Regions from separate parts of the Clostridium amazonense genome, predicted to be linked through region 1. Evidence: a T-box and tRNA genes for the amino acid it is inferred to sense, from the RefSeq annotation. Region 1 holds a T-box; the other holds one or more tRNA genes.

Region 1 (6,856 bases):
TTTTAATTTGTAATCATTCTTATTAATCTCACTTATATACAAATTTTTATACATACTATTAAAATTGTTATTTCTGACTTTTCCACTTATACTTGAAGCTTTAATATACCCATTTATATTATAATCTTTTAAAATTTTTTCTATATTATCATAATCTTTACTTTCTATATAATAATCATAAGGTAAACTTTCTTCTAATGAAGACTGAAAGTTACATTTAATAGAGTCTTCTAAATTAAAACCTATTAATATAACGCATAATGTAAGAGTTAAGCTCATAACTATAAGTACAAATGAAAAGAATCTGTTTTTTATAGATTTTACACTATACATTATAATAGAATTTCTAAACTTAATCCTAGATAATATTTTTATCATTAAAGATATTATGCCTAAAAAAATTAATATAACTAAAACAACCAAAATGCTACTACCTAAATTTTCTACACTATTAAAATAAATTGAATATACAACTAAAAGTAATGGAATAGTGATTATAGTAGTTATTCCTATTTTCTTACTTTGCTTTTTAATATATTTTTCATCTGCTCTTAATACACACATTGAACTTATACCTTTTAAAATATTCATTGCTATATTGACCAATACGAAAAACACTACAATATTAAAAAACATATCTTTTAATATTAAATTAATTCTTTCTATATTAATACCACTTACAATTACTCCACACCATCTTAGTATTAAATTTGAACCATAATAACTTAAAAATGCACTTATTATAATTGGCACTAATATTAAAAATAACATTTCTAATAACAATGATTTTTTTATATCTTTTGTATCTATCGATATTAATTTTAAAATTGCAATATCTTTTTTTCTTTTTAAAATAATCATTACAACAAAACTTATTATAGTTAAGCTGGAAAATATATAACTAACGGTACTTAAAATTCCCAGTGTAGTTTTTTGCACCGATATTTCACTTTTCATTTCATTCCTTTTATCTTGTATTGTTGTATAAATATTAGAATCATCTATTTCTAATAAATCACTTTTTAATTTTTCACCATCTTTGCCATTTATATTGATAATTTTTTTCCCTAATATTTTATCTAAATTACTATTACTTTGAACCTTACCATATCCAAGTAATTCTGTATCCCTATCTACACCACTAGAAACTTCCTCAATATTTTTTACTTTATATTCAAAAACACCATTACCTTGAGTATCAAATTTAACAGAATCACCAACTTTTACATTTAAAACTTTAGCTAAAGTTCTTTGAAGTATTATTTCATCATCATTCAATGAATAATCTCCAATTACAACATTTCCTATTATTTTATTAGAATCCTTTTTGTAATAACAGTTTATAATATTTGATGTTTCTACTTTTATTCCTTCATTTTTTAATTCTATTAATTTTTTATCAAACTCTTTTTGTGGATTTTCACCAACACTTATATTTAAATCTCCACCATTTATAATTTCTATATTGCTTTCTATATACTTTTCATTTTCTAAATTAACTTGAGGTATAATAAGAGAAATGCTTACAGCTATTAAAATTGATATTATAGTAAATATGTAAAGTACTTTTTCCTTCTTGATTTTCTTTGTATTATATAATTTAAATATTTCTATCCACTTCACATATCTCACCATCTTTCAAATAAATTCTTCTTTCTCCTAGCCTTCCAATTTCTTCATCATGAGTAACTATAATAAGTGTACACTTTGTCTCATTTTTTATATTTATTAATAAATCCATTATTTTTTTACTATTAGTTGAATCTAATGCTCCTGTTGGCTCATCACATAATATTACCTTTGGACTATTAACTAATGCTCTAACTATAGAAACCCTTTGTGCTTCTCCACCAGATAATGATGAAATATTTGCATTATATTTCTTTGAAAGCCCTACTTTATCTAGTAATTCTTTTGCTTTTATACTTTTTTCCTTATAACTTTCTTTTGTATTCATAGCTATTATTAAATTTTCAACTGGTGACAAACAAGATATTAGATTATGATTTTGAAAAATTAAACCTATATTATTTCTTCTATATAAATTTAATAATTTCTCATTTTTAAAATTAATTTCATTATCATCATAATAAAACTCTCCACTACTTGGCTTTGTAAGTAAGCCAAGTATTTGTAATAATGTTGACTTTCCTCCACCAGATGGACCCATAATAGTTATAAAATCATTACCGCCAACTTCTAAACTAACATTTTTTAATACACTTTGACTTTTATCTTCAAAATAAAAATCTTTACATAAATTTTTTACACTTATCATTTCTTCACATCCTAATTTAAATTATATAGGGTTCCAAATTCGAAATTTAAAATAATATCTTTATCAAAAAATACTATTAATCTTACAGTTTATTCTATTATCATGTTTGGAACCAATTAACAGTTAACTATTAACAATGATGGTTAATATTATTCACTTTGTTCTTAATATTTATAAATGGAAATACCTAAAAACTACGTTTTTATATTATTTTCAATTAATTTACTTAGCAAATCATCATAAAAATTGATTCAAATAAACTGAGACTTCAGTTTTATCCTTCATTGCTAATTTTTGTACTATACTTTGAATTAATCTTTCTCAATTAGAATACGAACAATTTCATTTTTCAATTTGAAACCCTATATTTACAATTTTAAATTCCAAATCTCTAGAAATAATGCTTAAAATATAAAGAAAAAATAAAGTTTTAAAATATTCAAATAGAAACATTATATTTCATTTTTCATAAAATAAAGTATAACTTAATAAATATTAGGTTAAATTTTTTGTGTGGGAGAGTATTGTAATATGGACATATGTAAGTACACACCCCTTTCAATGAGTAAAATTTTATGTGTTTTAAAATCTCAAAAGATTTGTAATTTAGGTACAATGAGCTTAAATAACCTTGAAATTGTTCCAATGTGGTATGCATTTGATTATAAAAATAGTAAATTAACTTTCTATTTTATAAGTGGAAATAATGGTGAAAAAATGGATAACATGAAAGATACAGGAATTGTATGTGTTTCTATAAATAAATGCTATAAGAAATGTTGTAACGAAGTTTATAACTCTATTGTTGCCAACGGTAATGCTACCATTATCAAAAACTCTTCTGAAAAAACTTATATATTAAATAAATTCAAAGAAAAATATGGCACTAACAATTGTTACTTTGATGAATGTGCTATAAATAAATTAGATTATATAAAAGTAGATGTTTATGAAGTAACTGGTAGAGCATATTAAATTTAAACTATTAAAAGGAGCAAATTTTAATGTATTGCTCCTTTATATTTTTATTTAAATAATTTATTTTTCTCATCATCTATTACTTTTTTATCGAGTCTTTCAAACAATATTTCAAAATCTCCTATTAAAATACCATTTTGAATTTCAATACTATTCCAAGTATTATTCTCTATTCCTAACCAATTCATAATTTTATATGATGATTTTGGTAAAAATGGTATCAATAAATTAGCTAAATTAACTATTGTATATATCAAATTATATATGGTATTCTTACATTTATTTATATCTAATTGTATAGTTTTCCATGGCTGATTTTCATCAAAATATTTATTCATATTTCTTATAAAATTAAATATATCTTCAAGTGCATTTTTTAAGTTTCCAAACTCAATATTTTTTCCAATATTCTCATATAAATCTTTAATATTACCTTTTATATTTTCATCTATAGTTCCATTTGGTACAATATTATCAAAGTATTTTTTTATAAACACCAATGTTCTATTTACTAAATTTCCATAAGCACCTAGTAACTCTCCATTATTACTATTAACGTATTCTCTCCATGAAAAATCTGTATCTCTTTTTTCTGGGCCATTTATTATAAAGAAGTATCTTAAGGAATCACTATTATATTTTTCTACTATATCTGTTATCCATACTGCATAATTATTACTTGTAGATATTTTTTTACCTTCTAAAGTGACATATTCACTAGATATTATTCTCTCTGGTAATTTTCTATATCCAATTCCACTTATTAATGCTGGCAATATTATAGTATGAAATGGTATATTATCTTTTCCATGAATATAATATGAAATGGTCTTTTCATTCCAAAACTCTTTATATTGTTTATTATTTTCTATAGACCATTTCTTGCTAGCAGTTAAGTATCCTAAAACAGCATCTATCCAAACATACACCTTCTTGTTTTCAAATCCTTTAATTGGAATATCCACTCCTAATGATAAGTCTCTTGATATTGCCCTATCACATAATCCTTCTTTTAAATATCTTTCTGTATTGTTTACACTATTAACTTTCCAATACTCTTTTGATTTCTCCATGTTATTTCTTATAATATTTTCAAACTTTGATAATGCAAAATATAACTGTTTATTTTTCCTTATTGTTGGTTGTTCTCCACAAAGTTTACATTTTCTTTCTGATAATTCAAGTGGTTCTAATAATGCTCCACAATTATCACACTGATCCCCTCTTGCTATAGAACTACACTTTGGACATTTTCCTTCTACATATCTGTCTGGCAAAAATTCTTTACAATTCTCACAATAAATTTGCTCAACTTCCTTTTCATAAATTAATCCTTTTTCATACAATAAATTAATTATTTTTTGTACTTCAGTTTTATGAAATTCATCGTCTGTTCTTGTGTAATAATCATAAGAAAAATTTAGTTTTTCAAAGCACTTTTTAAACTCACTATGATATTTATTTGCAATATCTTTAGCTTCTACTCCCTCTTTCTTAGCTCTAATAGATATAGGTGTTCCATGACAATCACTACCTGAAACATATAAAACATTATCTTTCTTTAATCTATAATAGCGTGCAATCACATCTCCTGGTAATAATGCTGCTATATGACCTATGTGTAGCGATCCATTAGCATAAGGCCATGCTCCTCCAATAAAAATATTCATATTTATTCCTCCTTTAATTTTGCAAATAAAAAAACTCCCGACCTAAGAAATTAATCTTAGGAACGAGAGTTAACCTTCGTGTTACCATCCTATTTTATGTATACTTCACAGTATACACCTTCTCAAGTACGTCATTAATTATATTAATGATTATACTCTATCACTATAACGGGTGAACCCGTTGCAGCCTTAATTCATAAAAAATTTCGGTGCACCGCTCCAAGGCCATTTTCATTTTAATATCCTTTGCTTCTTCTCACCACTAAAAGCTCTCTGTAAAAGTATTCTTAAAATTACTTTCCTTTTCATTGCATTTATATATTATAATACAGATTAAAATTTATTTGTCAATGTATTTTAAAAATTTAAAATATTAATAAACTTTTTAATCTATCTTTTCATATTTATTTTCTTCTTCGTTTTGCTGTAAAATTATATATTTTTCTCCACCTTTATCAATGTTAAGTTCTACTTTCGTATTAACTTCTTCTGATATAAAAGTATTTTTAGTTTTTCTTTTAAACTCTATGGCTTCTTGATTTTCAACCTGAATATATAGTTTTTCTAATTCATCTTTTACATATATTTTAGTTTTTTGTTTATTGATGTATTGACCACTATAATTATCTATACTTCTATTTTCTATTTCAATTTGCTCTTTGCTACTACCTTCCAGTTCATATACTTTTTCTAGTGTTTCTGATACTTCTTGTAATAATTTTTCCTGATTTGAATTAATCATAATCACAAAGCCATTTCCACCTTCATTATAAAACACAAATTCACTTTCAAATCCATAGTTTTCTCCACTATGTAAAAATTTTGAATTTTTTCTATTTTCATCTTCAACTAAAGCAAATCCAATTCCTCTAACTATTTTCCCCTCTATATCACAATGTTTTCTTAACATTTCATTTACTGATTCAAGTTTTAATATGCCATCTTTCTTGCCATTTAAAATATTTTGTATTTCTAACCCTAATTTACATAAATCAGAAGGTGTTGTCCAAAGTCCTGCTGCTGCCATTTCAGGATATACATAATACATACCTTCAACTTCCTCACCAGTATATCCATAACCACATGATATATTATTTATATAGTCTACAGATATTGGTTGTTCATAAGTACTATTATTCATATTCAAATCATCTAAAACTAATTGTTTCATAATAATTGGAAAAGGCTTTTTTAAAACATCTACTAACACTTGTTGTGCAATAGTGAATCCTCCTCCTGAATATCTATGACTTAATCCTGGTATAGTATCTACTATTACAGCTTCTGAATTTGCTGGATATTCTCCATTTAATACTTGTATAGTTGTTGGGATTTCATCATTTAAATTATATCCTTCAAATCCTTGTACTGTTGTTCCAGCTGTGTGAGTTAAAATTTGTCTTAATGTTATCTTAGGTTGCCAATTACCATTTTTAGGTACTTTCCATGAAGTTAAGTAATTATTTACATCTTCATCTAAACTTAAAACTTTTCTTTCAACTAACCTCATAACTGCAACTGAAAAAACTGCCTTACTTATAGATGCTGCTTGAAATAAAGTATTTTCATCTATTTTCTCATCACTATTTCTTTTTTTAGTACCATATGCTTTTGAAAATTCTAATTTATAATCTTTAATAAAAGCTATACTTAGTGCTGAAGTTCTGTAATATTTCATTCTATCAAAAATAGTTGTTTTGTTGTACTTTTCGTTTTCTAAATGACCTTTATATAATATATTGTTTTCAAAGCTTTCTATTTTATTATTATTTAACATAAAATCCCCTTCCCCATGAGTTTTTTACTTACTATACCTATATTTTATAAATATTCTCTTTTTAATATAGACATTATTATTCCATCTTCTAACTTCCCTTTTATTAAGTCTCTTTCTCTTACTAATCCTTCTTTTGTGAAGTTTAATTTTTCT
Region 2 (6,856 bases), on a different contig from region 1:
ATGAAATTGGACACATATTAGAAGACATGTCCATAGAAGAAGTAAATGCCCTAAGCAACGAAGGCATTCACTTAGTACTACATGAAGATAAATACAAAAACATAATTGAAAAATTTTATAGTGAAAACAAATAACAAAAAATTTTTGATAAAATCACTATGATATAAATTTTTATATGGGAAGTGGACAAGCAATTAAAAAACTCAATATTATGTATAAAATTAGTCTAAAAACCATGATTATATCTAAAATAATTAATTAAAACTATCAATAAAAGTGACGGTCATCAATAAGTAGTGACAAAACAATTGACAGTCATAAAATAAAATTGAAAAAGTATAGAATAAATATGACTGTCACCTTTATAAGGGGATTTGAGTGAAAGTAAAGTTATTTTTAAATGTATGCTTTGGTGTGGTATAATTATATTTTATGATATGAGCGTATTAAAAAAGATAAGAATAAACAAATTGCGTATTAGAGAGCAAAATATTAAAATGAGTTACTTACGAAGGAGAAAAATGTTATTTGAAAATTTAAATATAATAGAACCAATAAAAAGGGCATTGGAAGATGCAGGTTATAAGGAACCTACATTGATACAAGAAAAGTCTATTCCAATAGGTTTAAAAGGATTAGATTTATTAGGTTGTGCACAAACAGGAACAGGTAAGACGGCAGCATTTGCAATTCCTGTGTTACAGAACATAATTAATGAAACACAAGAAAAAGATACAAATAAGAAGAGTATAAAGGCATTAATATTAGCACCTACTAGAGAATTAGCTATACAAATTGGAGAAAGTTTTGAGATGTATAGTAAATACACGAATGTGAAGAGTGCAGTGATTTTTGGGGGGGTATCTCAGAATCCACAAGTAAAAGTATTAAAAGAAGGTGTTGATATATTAATTGCAACACCAGGAAGACTTATAGATTTAATTAATCAAAAATTTATTAAGTTGGATAACGTAAAACACTTTGTTCTTGATGAAGCTGATCGTATGCTTGATATGGGAATGATACATGATGTAAAAAGAATAATAACTAAGATGCCAAATAAAAGACAAAACATGTTATTTTCAGCAACTATGCCAAAGGAAATAAGAAATTTAGTAGAGTCTATTTTAAAGGATCCAGTTAAAGTTGAAGTTGCTCCAGTTTCATCTACAGTAGATACTATTTCACAAGGTGTATATTTTGTAGCAAAAAAAGATAAGAAAAATTTATTAATTGATATACTTAAGGATGAGTCAATAAAATCACTTTTGGTATTTTCAAGAACAAAATATGGAGCTAATAATATAACAAAACAACTTGCAAAGGCTGGTATTGAAGCATTAGCTATACATGGTAATAAGTCTCAAAATGCTAGACAAATTGCATTAAATAGTTTTAAAGATGGAAGTATAAGAGTGTTAGTTGCAACGGATATAGCTGCTAGAGGAATTGATGTTGAAGATTTATCATATGTAATAAATTATGACTTACCAGAAGTGCCAGAAACTTATGTTCATAGAATTGGACGTACTGGAAGAGCTGGACATAATGGTGCTGCATTTTCATTTTGTGATTCTGAAGAAAGAAAGTACCTTAGAGATATTGAGAAGGTTATAAAACAATCAATACCAGTTATAGAGTCGCATAAATACACAGAGGAATTACCTAAAGAAGTTAGAGAAATTCCAAAAGTAGAAAGAAATAAATCAGAAAGAAGTCACAATAATAATAGTAAAAATAACAAGAGTAACAAAAATGGACGAATTGGAAGAAACAATTGGTCACATAAAAGAAAATCAAAAAATAAATCCAATAATTAAAATAATTATATAAATAAAATATAGCAAATTTCTAGTTATAGAGAATTGCTATATTTTTTTAATTATTATTTGAAACCAAATTTCAACCTTTACAAATTAATGGAATGTATTTAATTAGGTTATCTAAGTATATTAAAAAAGAAGAAATGACAATAGTTTTAGTTAAGAAAAAATAAATTTGTTTGTTGAAATGAATAATTAGTGTTTTTAAGCATGAAAAAAGATTCTATATAAATTATAGAATCTTTTTTTGGTTGCGGGAGCAGGACTTGAACCTACGACCTTCGGGTTATGAGCCCGACGAGCTACCAACTGCTCCACCCCGCGATATTAAATTCTTAAGGGATTTCCTTAAGCTATGTTGTAAGTATAGTCGTATTATATATATAAGTCAATGGTATTTAGAAAAATAAAATTATATTTATTTTTTAAAAAGATAATTTGTAAATATTAGGGAAATATATAGGCGTATATAACTGTTAAAAAACTATTTTCTTAAACCAACTTTTAGATATTCTAACTTTATTGGGCATTTTAGCATCATGTCCAATACACTGAATTTAGTAAGATAAGACTATAAACTTTAATTGTGAAAGAAAATGTAACAGTAATAAAAGTAAGAAGTTAGAATTGATTTATGCAGCATGAGATTTCAAAATATAATTAGAATTTTTTAAATTTATAAATTTGTGCACATTTTCAGAAAAATTATCCACAGTATTTATGATAAATATAACTTTTATATAAATACTGTGGATAATTTTTGGGGATTTATTAGATTATGTAGATAATAAATATGGTTATGTAATTTAATAATATAATGTATAATTCAAAGTGTAATGTTTAAAATAAAAAAATGAGTACAGTTTATAAGGACGTGAAAAAATGGCTAAGAAGAATAGTATAAATAATGATTTTTTAAAATCAGTTAGGAATAATCTGTCACCCAAAGTATATGATTTAGTATTGAAACTTGTTAATGAGAATAGAGAAGATATGGCTAAAATAGTGCTAAAAGTAGATTATCTTTTAGAATATACTAGTAATTGTATTAAAGCAAGAGATTATGATGAAGCAAGAGAAACTTTAGACGGTGCTAGAAAAAGAATCGACATGTTAAAAAATGAGGGTGAAGATGTTTCGTATCTAGAGTATTTATATGAAGGTATAAATAAAAAGTGTAAATAAAAAGTGTAAATAAAAAGTGTAAATTAAAGTCCAGTGACACATGTTACTGGACTTTAATTTTACGATATATTAAGTAAAAACTCTTATTTTTTATTTTCTTTTTTTAATTCTTTTGCTGCTTTTTGAAGTCCTTTAGATTGATATAAAATGCCTTCTACTTTATGATTTTCATCATTTTCTTTATAAACTACTGATATAAGAACATTATTTTCTTTTGCAAAATTTGCTTTATATAATGCACGAACATATCCATCTTTAGTTTCACCTTTAAAGAATTCATGAGATTTGTAAGCACCAAGAGTATTGGAAATTAAAGTTGCTTGCTCATCAAAAGTTTCCTTAGAAAAGGTCTTTTTCATTTCATCGCTAAAGTAGGATTCTATTTTGTTATAATCTTTTTTATCCATAGCAGTTATAACCTTACTAGCTATGTCATTAGAATAGTTTTGTAATGCTTCTGTATCCACTTTTTCTCCACAAGCAGTAAGTGAAAGTGTTATTAAAAAAGTAGAAAGAATAATTATAGATTTTTTAATAAATTTCATTATATACACCTCTAATTTCTATTAAAATATTATATAAATTAATATTTTATATTATTTAACAAATTTATATTAGCTATTATAAGATTAATACAAGTGTTTTTATTATGGTCAAATTTACTAATATATATAAATAAATATAATTTGAATTAGAAAAATTAGACTATTTAATTTATTATAACAAAATTTAATAAATATTACCTTAATAAAATTGGAACATAATTCAATAAAGACAGTTAAGATATTCAAATTAAGAGGAAATTAATAAAAGTTATGGATAATTGAATATATAACTGGTGTTAGGTATAATTTAGGAGAGAATTATAAATATTTTTATGGATAAAAGGTGGAAATATGAATTTAGAAGAGTTGTTATATAAAGCTAAAGATATTATGAGTAAAAATGTTGTAAAGGTTTTTACTCATGATAATGTTAAGTACGTTTGTAATTTAATGGTGAAAAACAATTTGGATGAAACAATAGTTATAAATGAAGTTAATAAATTAGAAGGAATTTTTACACGTAATGATTTAGCAGAGGTAGAAAGAATTTTTGCAAAAAAAGGAGATAAGTCTATATTCAATGAAAAGATTATAAATTATTGCACTAAAGATGTAATAACAGTAAGTCCTAATGATTATGCAAGAGATATTCGGGATATGATGCTTGAAAAAGAAATAGGACGTGTACCAGTTGTAGAAGATAATAAGGTAATTGGTGTATTAACAAGCAATAATTTAAGAGATAGTTTTTATTTAAAAATAGATGAAATGTTTACTTTGCAGAATAATATTTTAAGCAATATTCATGAAGCCATTTGTATATGTGACACAAAGGGTAAGGTTATGTATTGGAATAAAAGTGCAGAGAAGTTATATGGTTTAAAGGCGGAAGATATAGTTGGGGAAAGTGTTAGAAAGCATTTTAACAACCCAATTATACCTAAAGTTTTAAAAGAAGGTAAAGCTATTGAAAATATTGAACACCAGCCTATGAGGGGGAAGTCAGTAATTTTAAGTGTTGTACCTATATTTAATAATCAAAATGAAATGATTGCTGTAGTGTCAACAGATAGAGATGTTACCGAAGTGGTTTCATTGTCTGAAAAATTAGAAAATGCAAATGCAAAAGTTGAGGCATTAAGTAAGGCTTATAGTAAGGAGTTTTCTAATAATTATACTTTTTCATATATAGTTGGGAAAAGCAAAAAAATAATGGATTCTATATTATTAGCGCAAAAAGTTGCACCAAGTACAGCATCGGTTTTAATAACTGGTGAAAGTGGGACAGGCAAAGAAGTTTTTGCAAAATCCATACATGAGGCTAGTGGAAGGAGCGGGCAATTTGTTGCTGTAAATTGTAGTGCTATTCCAGAAAATTTATTAGAAAGTGAATTGTTTGGGTATGTAGAAGGTGCATTCACGGGTGCTGTGAAAAAAGGAAAAATGGGTATGTTTGAATTTGCAAATAATGGTACATTATTTTTAGATGAGATAGGAGAAATGCCTATAGGGATGCAAAGTAAGTTATTAAGAGTGCTACAAGACGGTGTTATTCATAGATTGGGAAGTGAAAAAATTATTCATACCAATACAAGAATTATAGCGGCAACTAATAAAGATTTAAAAAAAGCAATAAAAAATAATGAATTTAGAAGTGATTTGTTTTATAGATTAGCAATTGTTCAAATTGAATTACCTTCACTAAGAGAAAGGAAAGATGATATTAAAGAATTTATAGATATTTTTATAAATCAAAGTTCGAAAAAAGAAAATATAGAAATAAGTTCAATAGATGAAGAGATATATAATATATTGTGTAATTATAAATGGGAAGGTAATATAAGAGAATTAAAAAATGTTGTTCAAAGAATGGTAGTGTTATCAAATAATAAAAGGGTAACAGTAAATAGTATACCAGAATATATATTAGAATATTTTTATGGTAGATCTAAAGAAGATACAGTTATAGATTATTATAACTTGGATGAAAGAGTTAAGGCTTTAGAAATGGAACTTATTAGAGATGTCATGGAAAGTACTAATGGAAATAAAGCAAAAGCTGCTGAAATTTTAAGAATAAAAAGAAGCACATTATATTATAAGTTAAGCCAATATGATTTATAAATAAAAATATCCTGTTTTGGGGTGTGCAAGTTGTTGATAAAAAACTCGTATACCTTAATAGTAGAATGTACTCAAGAATGTTTTACTATAGTTTACAGGATATTTTTTATTTGTAAATTTAATAGAATGGAGCTTAATGATAAAAGTGTCAAAAAAATAACAGATATGTCAAAAAAATAACATATACATAAAATGACAGTATATCAATTGAAAAATAGAAAGTATATACATGAGAAGAAGAAAAAGTGACTAAATTTTGACATTTATTTAAATATGTATTTGAATAAATAGAAGTTTTAAAATTTACAAAAGTGTTAATTTTGTTGCATCAAAGTAAACGTTTCAATAAAATTTAACAAGGTTGGCACAGTAGTTGCTTATATATTATTTATAGAAAGTTATTAAAACTTTAATGTTAATAATATATAAATTTATGAGTTGTTATATCAATACTCAAGGGGGAGAAAAAATGACTACTATGGTTAAATTTCCTTTAAAAATGCACATAGGAGCTAATTGTGAACCTATTGTTAAATTAGGACAGTTAGTTAAAAGAGGAGAATGTATTGCAGCTCCTAATAAGGGTCTAGGTGCTAAGATACATACAAGCATTAATGGAGAAATAAAAGAGATAAATGAGAATGAAATAGTAATCTTAAAGGGTGAAAATCAAAGCACTGATTATGTAAAGATAAAAGAATGTAATAGCATCAAAGAATATGTGTTTGAAGCTGGAATTGTTGGAGCTGGTGGAGCTGGATTTCCAACTCATGTTAAGTTAAATGCAGAAATTTCAGAGGGTTGTATAATAGCAAATTGTGCAGAATGTGAACCGCTTTTAAAACACAATATAAAACTTTTAGAGGAAAATCCTCAAGAAGTAATAAAAGGAATAAAATATGCAATGGAAGCAACTAAAGCACCAAAGGCATATATAGGAATAAAATCTAAAAATAAAGATGCAATAGAATCAATAAAAAAAGCATTAGTAAATGAAGAAAATATAGAAATAAAAGAGCTTAAAGATATATATCCAATGGGAGAGGAAAGAGCATTAATACATTCAGTATTAGGTGTATGGTTAGAGCCAACACAGCTTCCATTAGAAGCAGGTGCTGTAGTTTTAAATACAGAAACACTTGCAAATATAAAAAGAGCAGTTGAAGATAGAAAACCAGT

The links. A T-box is a leader RNA that pairs with one kind of tRNA and senses whether it is charged. The one in region 1 lies ahead of metG (methionine--tRNA ligase), so its partner is inferred to be a tRNA-Met.
Region 2: it encodes a tRNA-Met, which carries the amino acid that the T-box ahead of metG (methionine--tRNA ligase) is inferred to sense. The anticodon was not compared.

What each region holds. Positions count from the first base shown of each region.
Region 1 covers NZ_JBWKMH010000023.1:61,544-68,399, reverse strand. The annotation lists gene AC07E4_RS08560 (FtsX-like permease family protein) at 1-1,623, opposite strand, end outside; gene AC07E4_RS08555 (ABC transporter ATP-binding protein) at 1,601-2,278, opposite strand; gene AC07E4_RS08550 (pyridoxamine 5'-phosphate oxidase family protein) at 2,810-3,253, shown strand; gene metG (methionine--tRNA ligase) at 3,304-4,926, opposite strand; T-box leader at 4,982-5,244, opposite strand; gene AC07E4_RS08540 (serine hydrolase domain-containing protein) at 5,312-6,703, opposite strand; gene AC07E4_RS08535 (GNAT family N-acetyltransferase) at 6,748-6,856, opposite strand, start outside.
Region 2 covers NZ_JBWKMH010000010.1:167,474-174,329, forward strand. The annotation lists gene AC07E4_RS05220 (transposase) at 1-134, shown strand, start outside; gene AC07E4_RS05225 (DEAD/DEAH box helicase) at 522-1,820, shown strand; tRNA gene AC07E4_RS05230 (tRNA-Met) at 2,072-2,147, opposite strand; gene AC07E4_RS05235 (hypothetical protein) at 2,706-3,008, shown strand; gene AC07E4_RS05240 (DUF3887 domain-containing protein) at 3,092-3,553, opposite strand; gene AC07E4_RS05245 (histidine kinase N-terminal domain-containing protein) at 3,905-5,677, shown strand; gene prdC (proline reductase-associated electron transfer protein PrdC) at 6,147-6,856, shown strand, end outside.